Regions from separate parts of the Acidovorax sp. GW821-FHT10A04 genome, predicted to be linked through region 3. Evidence: predicted binding sites of a transcription regulator. Region 3 holds the regulator's gene; each other region holds the start of a gene.
The links. The regulator sigma-54, encoded in region 3, starts transcription at its own class of promoters, with help from an activator protein. The targets are predictions, from matches to a motif close to TGGCANGNAANCTGCTTT.
Positions count from the first base shown of each region.

Region 1: a site for sigma-54 is predicted at 1,426-1,443, ahead of AC07PF_RS28105 (TorF family putative porin). Genes of this name have one in related genera too.
Region 2: a site for sigma-54 is predicted at 2,340-2,357, ahead of AC07PF_RS31655 (ANTAR domain-containing response regulator). Genes of this name have one in related genera too.
Region 4: a site for sigma-54 is predicted at 1,044-1,061, ahead of AC07PF_RS31535 (formate/nitrite transporter family protein). Genes of this name have one in related genera too.

Region 1 covers NZ_JBWKNZ010000017.1:124,764-128,384, reverse strand. Annotated here, with positions in the region: gene AC07PF_RS28110 (YifB family Mg chelatase-like AAA ATPase) at 1-1,265, opposite strand, end outside; gene AC07PF_RS28105 (TorF family putative porin) at 1,480-2,190, shown strand; gene glnK (P-II family nitrogen regulator) at 2,236-2,574, shown strand; gene AC07PF_RS28095 (ammonium transporter) at 2,610-3,621, shown strand, end outside.
Region 2 covers NZ_JBWKNZ010000023.1:52,210-55,830, forward strand. Annotated here, with positions in the region: gene AC07PF_RS31640 (fibronectin type III domain-containing protein) at 1-240, opposite strand, end outside; gene cysC (adenylyl-sulfate kinase) at 402-938, opposite strand; gene AC07PF_RS31650 (branched-chain amino acid ABC transporter substrate-binding protein) at 1,000-2,160, opposite strand; gene AC07PF_RS31655 (ANTAR domain-containing response regulator) at 2,367-2,993, shown strand; gene AC07PF_RS31660 (CmpA/NrtA family ABC transporter substrate-binding protein) at 3,432-3,621, shown strand, end outside.
Region 3 covers NZ_JBWKNZ010000008.1:32,052-35,672, reverse strand. Annotated here, with positions in the region: gene AC07PF_RS17620 (hypothetical protein) at 1-178, shown strand, start outside; gene AC07PF_RS17615 (hypothetical protein) at 196-744, shown strand; gene AC07PF_RS17610 (VOC family protein) at 744-1,133, shown strand; gene AC07PF_RS17605 (RNA polymerase factor sigma-54) at 1,134-2,735, opposite strand; gene lptB (LPS export ABC transporter ATP-binding protein) at 2,799-3,581, opposite strand; gene lptA (lipopolysaccharide transport periplasmic protein LptA) at 3,578-3,621, opposite strand, start outside.
Region 4 covers NZ_JBWKNZ010000023.1:22,240-25,860, reverse strand. Annotated here, with positions in the region: gene AC07PF_RS31540 (nitrate regulatory protein) at 1-939, shown strand, start outside; gene AC07PF_RS31535 (formate/nitrite transporter family protein) at 1,281-2,093, shown strand; gene AC07PF_RS31530 (bifunctional protein-serine/threonine kinase/phosphatase) at 2,273-3,621, shown strand, end outside.

The DNA.
Region 1 (3,621 bases), on a different contig from region 3:
ACGCGCTCGCGGATGGTGGCGCTGGATTCGCCGGGCGGCGCCTTGAGCAGCTGCTCCGAAGGCACGGCGGGCACCTCCACATGCAGGTCGATGCGGTCCAGCAGGGGTCCGCTGAGCTTGCCCTGGTAGCGCGCAATCTGGTCGGGTGTGCAGCGGCAGGCGCGTTGGGTGGAGCCAAGGAATCCGCAGGGGCATGGATTCATGGCCGCGATCATCTGGAAGCGGGCAGGGAAATCGGCCCGTTGTGCGGCACGCGAAATGGTGATGTGGCCGGTTTCCAGGGGTTCGCGCAGCGCCTCAAGCGCAGCCCGGGTGAACTCGGGAAATTCATCGAGAAAAAGCACGCCATGGTGCGCCAGCGAGATCTCGCCAGGCCGTGGCGGCGAACCTCCCCCCACCAGCGCCACGGCACTGGCCGTGTGATGGGGTTGCCCCGTGGGTCGCAGTCCCCAGCGTTCGGGGCTGAAGCGGCCGGCCAGGCTGGAGATGGCGGCGCTCTCCAGTGCCTCCTGCACCGTCATGGGCGGCAGCAGGCCGGCAAAGCGCTGTGCGAGCATGGACTTGCCCGAGCCGGGCGGCCCGGCCATGAGGGCGCTGTGGCCGCCAGCCGCTGCGATCTCCAGCGCGCGCTTGGCCATGGCCTGGCCTTTCACGTCGGCCATGTCGGGGCCCTGCAGCCCGGTGACCATGGGCGTGGGCTGCAGGCGCGTGAAACCATCGCCGTCCCCTTCGGGCGGCGGCGTGCCGGGTGGCAGGAAGGCGCGCACCACATCCAGCAGGTGGCGCGCACGCACCACCTGGGCATCGGGCACCAGGGCGGCCTCTTCGGCACTGCCCGGCGGCAGCACCAACTGGGCGCTGATCTGCTGGGTTTGCAGCGCCAGGCTGGTGGCCAGCGCGCCACGCACGGGACGCAGTTCGCCCGACAGCGAGAGTTCGCCCGCGAATTCATGGCCCGCCAGACGGCTGCCGTCGATCTGCCCGCTGGCGGCGAGGATGCCCAGGGCGATGGGCAGGTCAAAGCGGCCCGAATCCTTGGGCAGGTCGGCCGGCGCCAGGTTCACCGTGATGCGCTTGTTGTGGGGGAACTCCAGCCCGGCGTTCTGCAACGCCGAGCGCACGCGCTCGCGGGCCTCCTTGACCTCCACCTCGGCCAGTCCCACCAGGGTGAAACTGGGCAGGCCATTGGCCAGGTGCACTTCAACGGTGACGGCCGGTGCCTGCAGCCCCAGAAGGGCGCGGCTTTGCACCAAAGCAAGACTCATGGACGACTTTCTCCCCAGATGGGTGCGTTTTATGGTGCGCTGGCGTGAAATGTTTCACGATCGCACCATGGTGGTGCGTGTTAGCAATCCCCTCAACCCTCACTTTAATAGGGAATCCCCATCTGTCCCGGCCCCGGGCGAATTGCGTGTCGATGGCGCATGGCACGGTCCATGCTTAAAGCGCTTGTCCCTACTTTGTCCAACCGGAGGAAACATGACCCGCGCATCCATCAAGTTCCTGGGCGCTGCCCTTGTCGCAACCCTGCCTCTGCTGGCCAGCGCCCAGCTGACGGGCAACGTCAGCCTGACCACCAACTACAAGTTCCGTGGCCAGGACCAGGATGCCTCCAAGGTCAAGGCGGTCAAGCCCGCCATCCAGGGTGGCTTCGACTACGCTTTCGGCGAATCCGGTTTCTATGTCGGCAACTGGAACTCCAGCGTCGACTGGCTCTCGGGCAACTCCATCGAGTCCGACATCTACGGCGGCTACAAGTTCAAGGCCGGCTCCGTCGACCTGGACGTGGGCCTCCTGACCTACATCTACCCCGGCAACAGCAACGGCAACACCACCGAAGTCTATGGCGCCGCCACCTTCGGCCCCGTGACGGCCAAGTACTCGCACACCCTGTCCAAGGATTACTTCGCCTACGCCGGTCCGGGCTTCAAGGGCCGCAACACCGGCTACCTGAACCTGGCGTTCTCCCAGGAAGTGGCGCCCAAGATCACCGCCAAGGCCTCGGTGGGCTACACACGCTTCGGTGGCGACATCGCTGCCCCCAACTACCTGGACTACAGCGTCGGCGGGGCCTATGACTTCGGTTCGGGCCTGTCGCTGGGTGCTGCCGTGGTGGGCGCCACCAAGAAGGACTACTTCGGTCCCGTCAACAAGTCGCGCGTGATCGTCACGCTGACCAAAACCCTGTAAATCTTTGAGGGGCGCATGGTGCGCCCCTTCCCGGAGGAACCAAAAATGAAAATGGTGACAGCCATCATCAAACCCTTCAAGCTCGACGAGGTGCGTGAAGCCCTGTCGGACATCGGGGTCCAGGGGATTACGGTGACCGAAGTCAAGGGTTTCGGACGCCAGAAGGGCCACACGGAGTTGTACCGCGGCGCAGAGTACGTGGTCGACTTCCTGCCCAAGGTCAAGATCGAAGCCGCCGTGGCGGACGAGCTGGTGGATCGCGTGATCGAGGCCATCGAGGCCGCTGCCCGCACCGGCAAGATCGGCGACGGCAAGATTTTCGTGACGCACCTCGAGCAGGTGGTGCGCATCCGCACCGGCGAAACCGGCAAGGAAGCCCTCTAAAGGGTACGCCGCATCACACACAAGAGAAAAGAGCCATGAAAAAACTGCTTGCTTCCTGCATTCTGGGGCTGAGCCTGCTGTCCGTCGGTGGACTGTCGCTGGCCCAGGCGCCTGCCGCCGACGCTGCGGCGTCCGCGCCGGCTGCCGCCGCACCCGTTGCTGCCGCCCCCGCTGCGGCGGCACCTGCTCCTGCAGCCGCCGCCTCCGAGGCCGCTCCCGCTGCAGCTGCAGCCCCCGTACCCAAGGTCGACTCCGGCGATACCGCCTGGATGCTGACCTCCACGCTGCTGGTCATCCTGATGACCATTCCCGGCCTGGCCCTGTTCTACGGCGGCCTGGGCCGTTCCAAGAACATGCTGTCCGTGCTGATGCAGGTCTTCGTGGTCTTCTCGCTGATTTCGCTGCTGTGGGCCATCTATGGCTACAGCCTGGCGTTCTCGGGTGAGGGCAAGTTCTTCGGCGGCCTGGACAAGATCTTCCTCAAGGGCGTGACCCAGGAAACCTTCGGTGCCCTGATCACCATCCCCGAGTACGTGTTCATCGCCTTCCAGGGCACGTTCGCGGCCATCACCGTGGCCCTGATCGTCGGCTCCTTCGCCGAGCGCATCAAGTTCTCCGCCGTGCTGATCTTCTCGGTGCTGTGGTTCACCTTCAGCTACGTGCCCATGGCCCACATCGTGTGGGGCGGCGGCCTGCTGGGTGCCGACGGCGCGCTGGACTTCGCCGGTGGTACGGTGGTGCACATCAACGCCGGTATCGCTGGCCTGGTGGGTGCCTACATGGTGGGCAAGCGCATCGGCTTCGGCAAGGAAGCCCTGACGCCCCACAGCCTGACGCTGACCATGGTGGGTGCCTCGCTGCTGTGGGTGGGCTGGTTCGGCTTCAACGCCGGTTCCGCCGGTGCTGCCAACGCCGGTGCCGGCCTGGCCTTCGTGAACACCGTGCTGGCCACTGCCGCTGCCACGCTGAGCTGGATCGCCGGCGAAGCGCTGCACAAGGGCAAGGCCTCGTCGCTGGGTGCTGCCTCGGGTGCCGTGGCCGGTCTGG
Region 2 (3,621 bases), on a different contig from region 3:
CCAGTGCCCGGAATAGGCTGCGACCAGGTACACGTCGTAGCCCGCGTCCACACTGTCCTGGGCAAGGTCCAGGTCGAAGCGCAACTGAAGGCCCTCGCTCTGATGAAAGCAAGTGCTCGCATTGCCCACGGGTGCCGCGCCGGCGAGGAGGCTGAATGCGCTGGCCAGGGCTCCCAGGGCCAGGCGGCCCCGCCAGGCGGCAGGCACCACGGGCGTGCGGGCGGTGGTGCGGTGTTTCACGGCGTTTTTCATGGCGGCGCTGGTGTGCGTGGGCGCAAGGCACGGTGCCCGGGGGTTGGCGGGTATCGGAAAGCGCCCGACGATACGGGAAAGAACGGCGCGCCGCAACGCCGCGCCCAGCCTTGGGCCTGCGGGGCCGCGGCGACCACGCGCAAGCAGGCTCAGCGCCGCTGCGTGCGCGCCGCCAGCAGCTGCTGCACCATGGCGGCCACCGTGGTGGTCTGGGTGTCGTAGCGCGACTCGGGGGCACGGGGCACCTCGTAGGCGCCGTCCCAGCCGGTCAGGCCGGTGATCAGCCCGGCCCGGGCGCGCGCGTACAGGCCCTTGGGGTCGCGGCGGGCACATTCCTCCACGGGCGTGCTCAGGTGGATCTCATGGAACTCGCCGGGGGCGAACAGGGCGCGCACCCGCTGGCGGTCGGCCTCGAAAGGGGAGACAAAGGCGCACACCACGGTCAGGCCGTTGTGGGCCATCAAGCGCGCCACTTCGCCGGCGCGCCGGATGTTCTCGGCCCGATCGGCGGCCGACAGCCCCAGGTCGGAGCACAGGCCCTTGCGCAGCTCGTCGCCATCGAGCACGCCTGCCCGGCCACCAGCCTGGTTGATGGCACCGGCCAACGCGGTGGCCAGGGTGGTCTTGCCGGCGGCGGGCAGGCCGGTGATCCAATAGACGATGGGGTTCAGACAGGGCTCCAGCATGGGCGGCACAGGGGAAGTGCACCGACTGTAAACCAGCCAGAGGCCTGCCGGTCTGGCGTTCTTACCAGCGGTCCGAGCGCATGCGCAGCTCCCACCCGCCGCCGCGCAGCTCGTACACGCCCACGGCGCCATAGCGCTGCTCGCCCTTGTCGTCCCAGGTCATGGTGCCGATCACCGGCGCATAGCCGTTGATGCTGTGCATGGCCTTGGTGATGGCCTTGGGGTCCGCAGACTTGGCCTTCTGGATCGCAGCGGACAGCACATAGGTGCTGTCGTAGCTGTAGTGGCCCCCATAGGCCGGGGCCTTCTTGAACTCGGCCACGTACTTCTCGAGGAAGGGCTTGCCGGTGGTGAACTCCTTGGCCTCCAGCACGGGTGAGGTGGCATAGATGCCTTCCACGATGCCGACGCCCTTGGCCATGTCGGTGGTCTTGATGGTGTCACCGCCCAGCAGGCGCACCTTGGTGTGATCGACTTTCTTGAGGGCCTCGAGCAGGGCAATGGCCTGGAAGTCGTTGAGCGTGGAGACGATCACCTCGACCCGGGCGGCCTTGAGCTCGCCGGCCAGCGCATCGAAGGCCGTGGTCTTGTCGTCGAAGGACTTGCGCACCACGACTTCTTTCTTCTCGGCCTTGAGCTGCTCGGCCGCACCGTCGGCCAGGCCCTTGCCGTAAGGGGTGCCGTCGTCGAGCGCGGCATAGCGGCTGGCGCCCAGCTGGGTGGCAGCGAACGAGCCGATGGCGCGCGCCTGCAGGGTGTCGTTGGCCACCATGCGGAAGGTGGTGGGAAAGCCCAGCTGCGTGAACTTGGGGTTGGTGGAGATGGCGATCTGCGGGATGTCCTTGGCCGCGTAGATGGGGGCGGTCTCGATGCTCACGCCCGAATTCAGGTGGCCGATGACCGCCACCACGCCGGCATCCACCAGTTGCTGGGCCACGGTCTTGCCGGTGGCGGCGTCGGCCCGGTCGTCCACGGGCACGACCTCCAGCTTCACGCGCTTGCCGTCCACGGTGTAGCCGCCCTTGTTAAGCTCGGCCACGGCCAGGTTCACGCCGTTGAGCAGGTCCTGCCCCAAAGCGGCCAGGGGGCCGCTCAGGGGTTGGGCGACCCCGATCTTGATGGTGTCGGGCACTTTGCCGCAACCCGCCAACAAGGCGGTGGCGGCCACAGCGGTCAAGGCCAGGCTGGCCGAAAATCGGCGCCGGTCGATGGGCAGGTTCATGCAGGAAGCTCCATATCAGTATGTCAATGTGACCGGATGTATATGCGACGCCGCAAAGAGGCGCTATCGGGTATGCCCTCCCAATACTCACTCTATTAGCAAGTTTCAGGCCCTCGCCGCCATGGACCTGCCAAAACCAGGGTAGACCCCTGCCTGCACCAGCCCGGCGCACCAATTTATGGCGTAAATCTTGCTATGCTGACAGCATGAACGAGGCCTTGCGCATAGTGGTGGTCGCCCCCGATCTGGCGGTCACCGACCCCAACGACGAGCACGCCCTGCTGCAGGCAGAGCGCTCGCGGGCGCTGCGCATCGGCCTGCTGGAAAACAACTTCAACCTGGTGGCCACGCTGCCGTCCGACGTGTACCTGAGCGAGCGCCTGGCCCAGTTGCAGCCCGACCTCATCATCGTGGACGCCGAAAGCGAGGCACGCGATGCGCTGGAGCATGTGGTCATGGCCACACGCGACGAGCGCCGCCCCATCGTCATGTTCACCAATGACGAGGACACCTCGCACGTGAAGGCGGCCGTGGCTGCCGGTGTGTCGGCCTACATCGTGGCCGGCCTGTCGCCCCAGCGCATCCGGCCCATCCTGGACGTGGCGATGGCGCGCTTCCAGCACGAGCAGGCGCTGCGCGCCGAACTGGCCGACGCCAAGACCGAGCTCAAGGACCGCAAGACCATCGACCGCGCCAAGGGCCTGCTGATGGAGCGCCAGGGCCTGACCGAGCAGGCCGCATACGAGAAGCTGCGCAAGACGGCCATGGACAAGGGCCTCAAGCTGGTCGACGTCGCCCAGCGCATGCTCGACGTGGCCGATCTCCTGAGCTGACAGACCCCGGCGGCGCACGCCGCAGGGCCAGCATGCAGCGCCGCCAGCACACGCGGCGCACCACTCCCGCCCCCCGCCCTGCCCACCACGGCCCGCGATGGTGCAGCGCACAACACCTGTGCAGTCGAACACGGTGCAAGGCCGGCGCCTTGTCGTGGTGCATGTGGCCAATCTCCGCTTGTCGATTGAACATGTTGCTATCAAAAACTGATCTGACAGGTTGTTGAACAGGTTGGCACAGGGTTTGCATTACCTGGACAAGACCAACGGAGGTCTTCGATGAGCGGTATCCATCCAATGGCGGGCGGGTACCCCTCGCCACCGGACAGAGGCGTCCCCACCCGCGCTTGGCGCTGCGTGACTTTCTTTTGGAAGTTGCAGCAGCCCATGCGCCGAGGGGGACGCCTTTTTTGTTTTTCAAGCCACCAGGGAAGCACCATGACCGATCTGCTCAAAACCAGTCTCAACCGCCGCACCGTGCTGCAGGCCGCCACCGTGGGTGCCGTGGGCGTGAGCCCCGCCCTGCGCGCCCTCGTCCACGCACAGGGCTCGGATGCCCCCGAGAAGAAGGAAGTGAAGATCGGCTTCATCCCGCTGACCGATTGCGCCAGTGTGGTGATGGCCTCGG
Region 3 (3,621 bases):
GATTGCGGCTGCGCTCATGGGCACGGCGCATGCCCAGACGCTCTACGAATCCGTGGACCGGCAAGGCCGCCTTTGCGCAACTGGGTGCGCGCGGCGTGCCGGTGCTGCTCACAATGGCCAGCGGGTGAACGGCTTCAGCGCCCTGTCCTACGACGCCGTCTTTGCCAAACGCCCATAACCCCCCTCTTCCACTTCATGCTCCGCACTGCCCTCGCTTCGATTGCCTTTTTCCTGTGCCTGCCGGTTCTCTCCGAAGAACTGCGCGTTGCCCTGCCCGGCCGCGACGATCTGGTGATCGACCTGCCCGCGCAATGGCGCGCCCAGGTCCGCCGCCCGCACGGGGAGTTGCCGCCCTCGGTGGCCATCAGCGGCCCTGATGCCAAGGCCTTGCAGATGCTCATCACGCCCATCTGGCCTGTGGGCAGCGCGCCCAGGCCCCCCACCGCCGACGAGTTGCGGGGGCTGGTCCAGGCCGGTGCCACCCGGGCCCAGCCCAAGGCCGTCGAGAGCGACCTGCCCCTCAAAGACCTGGGTGCCGCGGGCAAGGTGGGCTACTACTTCTCGGCCACCGACCGCGCCCCCGAGCCGGACGGCTACAAGCACCTGACCCAGGGCGTGCTGGGCATGAACGAGCTGCGCGTGACCTTCACGGTGCTTGTCAACGGCGCTCCGCAGGAGCCTACGGCCCAGGCGCTGGAGCTGCTGCGCTCGCTGCGTCGCGCACCGGCCACGAAAGCGCCCTGATGGTGGCGGCCTCTTCTTCCGTGCCGCCCATCCTCGGCACCGTGATGCTCTACGCACGCGACATGCAGCGCACTGCGGCCTTCTACCGCACGCATTTCGGCCTGGAAACCACGGGCGAGGTGGTGGAAGGATTGATCGAACTGAATGCCCCCCAGGGTGGCGCCAGCATCCTCATCCACCAGGCGGCCAAGAGCGTGAAGCTGGGCCAGGCGGGGGTGAAGCTGTGCTTTCATGTGCCTGACGTGGAAGCCTTCAAGGCCCATGCGCTGGCGCAGGACCTGGCCTTCGGCCCCACGCACCAGGCCAACGGCTATGCGTTCGCCAACGCCAAGGACCCGGACGGCAATGCCGTCAGCATCTCCAGCCGGGCTTTCCGCCATGGGACCTGATCAGAGCGCCTTGCGCAGGTTGGCCGGCGCGATCTTGAGCGCCTCGCGGTACTTGGCCACGGTGCGGCGCGCGCACTCGATGCCCTGCTCCTTGAGCATCTCGGCGATCTGGCTGTCCGACAGCGGCTTGGCCGGGCTTTCGGCCGCGACGAACTGCTTGATGAGGGCACGCACGGCCGTGCTCGATGCATTGCCGCCGGTCTCGGTGCCCAGGCCCGAACCGAAGAAGTACTTGAGCTCGTAGGTGCCGATGGGCGTGGCCATGTACTTGGCCGTGGTCACGCGGCTGATGGTGGACTCGTGCAGGCCCAGCTCGTCGGCGATGTCGCGCAGCACCAGCGGGCGCATGGCCAGTTCGCCATGGGTGAAGAAGCTCTTTTGCCGCTCGACGATGGCGCGCGAGACGCGCAGGATGGTGTCGAAGCGCTGCTGGATGTTCTTGATGAACCAGCGCGCCTCCTGCAGCCGCTGCTGCATGGCCTGGTGGCCCTCGCCGCCCTTGTGGCCACGCAGGGCGCCGGCATAGATGTCGTGCACGCGCAGGCGCGGCATCACGTCGGGGTTCAGCGCCACGATGAAGTTGTGCTGACCGTCGCGGCCATTGGCGCGCCCAGCCTTGCGCACGATGACGTCGGGCACGATGATGTTGCGCTCCACATCGACGAACTTGCGTCCCGGGCGCGGCTCCAGCCGCGCGATCAGGGCCATGGCGGCGCGCGTGCGCTCCTCGCCGTCGCCGCACAGTTGCGTGAGGCGGCGGATGTCGCGGCGCGCCAGCATCTCCAGCGGCTGCTGGCACACGCGCAGCGCGGTCTGCACGGTGTCGGGGTCGGCATCGCTGTCTTCGTCGGCCGCCAGGGCCGTGAGCTGCAGCGTGAGGCATTCACCGAGGCCACGTGCACCCACGCCCACGGGCTCCAGGCTCTGCAGCAGGCGCAGCGCCACGGTGAAGCGGTGCACCAGCTCCTCGATCTGCTCCAGGTCGTCCGGGCCGGCCAGGGCGATGGCCAGCTCTTCCAGCGGCTCCTCGAGGTAGCCATCGTCGTTGAGCGATTCGATCAGGAAGCGCAGCGCCGCGCGGTCCACCTCGGAAAGACGCAGCGACAGGGCCTGGCGGTGCAGGAAGGCGGTTAGCGATTCGTGGGTGCGGGCCAGCTCGGTGGCGTCGGCCTCGTCGCCCTCGGCATCGTTGCGGTTGCGGGCCGGCGCATCGCCACCCCACTCGGCATCGTTGGGGGACACGTCCACGGTGCCATCGCCGCTCCAGTCAGGCTCGTCGCTGGCGCTGCTGCCCAGTTCCGCGTCACTCTGGGGTGCATCGGGGACCGACTCGCTCGGCGTGCTGGAACCCGGTGCGTTGGAATAGACCGCGTCGTCAGCGCTGTAGTCGTCCGGCTGCACGGGCGCATCGGCCGTGTCCACGCCGAATTCTTCGCGCGGCGCCTCGTCGGCATTGCGCTCGAGAAAGGGGTTTTCGTCGAGCATCTGCTCGACCTCCTGGCCCAGCTCCAGCGTGGACAGCTGCAGCAAGCGGATGGACTGCTGCAGCTGGGGCGTGAGCGCCAGGTGCTGCGATACGCGCAGGGACAGGCCGGGCTTCATCGCACAGCCCCGGTGGGCTGCCGCGAAGGCAGGTGCATGGCGAACGTGCGGTCCATCGGTCTGCTACATGCGGAAGTGTTCACCCAGGTACACCCGGCGCACTTCGGCGTTGTCGACGATTTCGGACGGGGTTCCCTGGGCCAGCACGTGGCCGTCGCTGATGATGAAGGCGTGGTCGCAGATGCCCAGCGTCTCGCGCACGTTGTGGTCGGTGATGAGCACGCCGATGCCACGTGCCTTGAGAAAACCGATGATGCGCTGGATCTCGATCACCGCGATGGGGTCGATGCCGGCAAACGGTTCGTCCAGCAGGATGAAGCGTGGCTGCGTGGCCAGCGCGCGGGCGATCTCCACGCGGCGGCGCTCACCGCCGGACAGGGCCAGCGCAGGCGAGGCGCGCAGATGCTCCACGCGCAACTCCGTGAGCAGGGCCGTGAGGCGCTCCTCGATGGCCGCGCGCGGCAGCGGCTGGCCATCCTCGCCACGCTGCAGTTCGAGCACGGCACGCACGTTTTCTTCGACCGTGAGCTTGCGGAAGATCGAGGCTTCCTGCGGCAGGTAGGACAGGCCCAGGCGCGAGCGCCGGTGGATGGGCATGTGGGCCACCGAGTGGCCATCGATGCGGATGTCGCCGGCATCGCTGCGCACCAGGCCCACGATCATGTAGAACGAGGTGGTCTTGCCCGCGCCATTGGGGCCCAGGAGCCCCACGACCTCGCCCTTTTGCACGACCAGCGACACATCCTTGACGACCTTGCGGCTGCCGTAGGACTTTTCGAGGTGGTGCACCTCCAGCCGGCTTTCCGCCGGTGAGCCGGCGACGGTGCTCACGTCAGGCCCGCTCACTTGGCGCCGCCGCTCAGGCTGTTGCTGGGGCGCAGGGTCG
Region 4 (3,621 bases), on a different contig from region 3:
ATGACCGCCCACGATTCGATTGCCGCGTTCAGCCACCTGATCGCCGGGCTGGTCGAGCTGGTCTTCCACGTGGCCGATGCGGCCGGGCTGCCCAGCGTCTCGCGCCAGCTCGTGGCCCTGGTGCACCTGGTACAGGCGCAGGAAGAGGCGGGGCAGGAGCGGGCCATGGGCGCGCTGCTGTTCGCCTCGGGCCAGGGCAGCGACGCCCACCAGCAGCGCGTGCTGCACCTGATCGATGCCCAGGAGCGCAGCCTGCGCGCCTTTGCCGAGTTTGCCGATGTGGCGCTGCGCACCCGCTGGGAGCAGCAGCAACTGGCCCCCGGCATGGCCCAGCTGGAGCGGCTGCGGCGCACGCTGTGCGTGGTGCGGCCGGGTGCGGCGCTGGACAGCAACCTCAGCGACGCCTGGTTCGATGTGTGCACCGAGCGCATCACGGCCCTGTGGCAGTTGCAGGTGGACCTGGTGCAGCGCCTGCGCGAGGACTGCGCCGCGCACATCGTGCAGGCCCAGCAGGACCTGCAGGACTCCAAGGGCCTGTTGCGCGGCCTGCGCGACAACCCGCCGCAGCGCACGCACGCGGTGGACCGCTTCTTCGACATCGCCATCGCGCCGACGGCGGTGGAGCAGTCGGCAGCGGGAGCGCAGGGGGCCGAATCGGCATCGCTGCTGGAGCTGCTGCAGGCCCAGTCGGCGCGCATGGCCAGCATGGAAGCCGAGCTCGAAGCGGCGCGCCGCACGCTCAACGAGCGCAAGGTGATCGAGCGCGCCAAGGGCGTGCTGATGGCCCGCCTGGGCATGAACGAGGAAGTCGCCTTCCGCGTGCTGCAAAAGACCTCGATGGACCAGAACCGCCGCCTGCTCGATGTGGCCGAGGCCACGCTGTCCCTGCCGGACCTGGCTTTCGCCCACCCCGACCGCAAGGGCGACAAATCCAGCTGATCCATGGTGGTGCTTGACTGCACCGCCGTGAAGCCATTCCTGCTCCGCAGGCGCCGCGCATGCACGGAATGCGGGACGCAAGCCACCCTGAACGGCCCCAATGAGGGTACGGAAATTGCATGGAGTGCATTGGATGGCGGGCTAACGGCGGCCTGCCATCCACCGCCTGCGGTTCACCCGCAGGTCCAGGAATCGCGCATCCGAGGATAACGGCGTCCATTGCGTTCCCCATCTGCATGGGGGGCGCAGCGGACGCCGTTTTCTTTTCCTCCTTTTCTTGCGCGCTTCCCTGGGTGGACCCCTGGGGCGCATGTCAGTCTTCCCGTCCCAAAGGAATTTCAATGGCCTACCTCGCCCCCGCCGAGTTCGTGACCAAGATGGTCGATTCCGGTGAATCCAAGCTCCTGATGTCCACCCGCGACACGCTGATCCGCTCCTTCATGGCCGGTGCCATGCTGGCACTGGGCGCCGCCTTCGCCGTCACCGTCACGGTGAACACCGGCAACGCGCTGCTGGGCGCGCTGCTCTTTCCGGGCTGCTTCATCCTGCTGTACCTGCTGGGGTATGACCTGCTGACCGGTGTCTTCACCCTGGCCCCGCTGGCCGTGCTCGACAAGCGCCCTGGCGCCACCTGGGGTGGCGTCTTTCGCAACTGGACGCTGGTGTTCTGCGGCAACTTCGCGGGGGCCTTCATGGTGGCGGTGTTCATGGCCATCATCTTCACCTTCGGATTCAGCGAGGCGCCCAACGCCGTCGGCGTGAAGATCGGCCACATCGGCGAGGGCCGCACGGTGGGTTACTCCGCACACGGCGCCGCCGGCATGCTGACCCTGTTCATCCGCGGCGTGATGTGCAACTGGATGGTGTCCACCGGCGTGGTGGCGGCCATGATGTCGACCTCGGTGTCGGGCAAGGCCATCGGCATGTGGATTCCCATCGCCCTGTTCTTCTACATGGGCTTCGAGCACAGCATCGTCAACATGTTCCTGTTCCCCTCGGGCCTGCTGCTGGGTGGCAACTTCACGGTCATGGACTACCTGGTCTGGAATGAAATCCCCACCGTGATCGGCAACCTGGTGGGCGGCCTGACCTTCGTGGGCGCGATGCTGTACTCCACGCACTACAAGACCGCCCCCAAGCGCAAGATCGCCTAAAGACGAGGCTGAACGGGTCCCTCACGCGCCGCGTACCCTGCTTTGGGCGGTCTCGGCGTAAGCAAATGCTCGCCATAGCACGGGCTATGGCTGCGCTTTGCGCCTAGCATCCCATCCCAAATCAGGGCACGCGCCATCGTGGAGATCCATTCATCCTCGCCTTCCTGCCCGCCCTTCCTATGAGTGACCGCAACAGCTTGAACATCACACTCGGCCAGCATTCCGAGGCCGGTCACAAGGGGGTCAACCAGGACTTCCATGGCGCCATGCTGCCCGTGGGGCCGCAGCGCGGCACCAAGGGCATCGTGGTGGCGCTGGCCGACGGCATAGGCTCCAGCGCGGTGAGCCAGGAGGCCAGCGCGGCAGCGGTGCGTGGCTTCCTGGACGACTACTACGCCACCTCCGAGGCCTGGTCGGTGCGCCGCTCGGCCCAGCGCGTGCTGGGCGCCACCAATGCCTGGCTGCACGCGCAGACCATGCGCAGCCATGCGCGCTTCGACAAGGACCGCGGCTACGTCACCACCTTCAGCGCCTTGATCCTCAAGGGCCGCGAGGTGCACCTGCTGCACGTGGGCGATGCGCGCATCTACCGCGTGCACGCCACTTCCCTGGAGCAACTGACCGAGGACCACCGTGTGCACCTGTCCTCGGTCGAGTCCTTCCTGGGCCGGGCCCTGGGCATGGGCCCGAATGTGGAGATCGACTACCGCAGCCTGCCGGCCGAGGTGGGCGATGTCTACCTGCTGGCCACCGACGGGGCGTACACGCACCTGGATGTGGCGGCCGTGCAGGCTGCCATCGCGCACGCTGCGGGCGACCTGGACGCGGCCGCGCGGGCGCTGGTGGCCGCTGCCCGGGCGCGCGGCGCCACCGATGACCTGACACTGCAGTTGCTGCGCATCGATGCGCTGCCCGAGAACCGGGCCCTGGCCAGCCTGCCGGCTGCGCGCGAGGGGCTGGCCTTGCCGCCGCCGCTGGCGCCGCGCATGCAGTTCGAGGGCTACACCATCGTGCGTGAGCTGCATGCGAGTTCGCGCAGCCACGTGCACCTGGCCGTGGACGACGCCACGGGCCAGCAGGTGGCGCTCAAGACCCCGTCGGTGGAGCTGGCCGCCGAGAAGGACTACTTGGACCGCCTTGTGCTCGAGGAATGGGTGGCGCGGCGCATCCACAGCCCGCACGTGCTGCGCGCCGCGGGCGGCGAGCGGCCGCGCCAGCATGTCTATGTGGCCATGGAATTCGTGGAGGGCCAGACCCTTGGCCAATGGATGACCGACCACCCCCGGCCCGGCCTGGACGCCGTGCGCAGCCTGGTCGCACAGATCGGCAAGGGGCTGCAGGCCTTCCATGCGCGCGAAATGCTGCACCAGGACCTCCGACCCGAGAACCTGCTGGTCGACCGCAGCGGCACGGTGAAGCTCATCGATTTCGGGTCGGTGCACGTGGCGGGCCTTGCCGAGGGGACGGGCGCTGCGCGCGCAGATGCCATTGCCGGCACGCTGCAGTACACCGCGCCCGAGTACTTCGT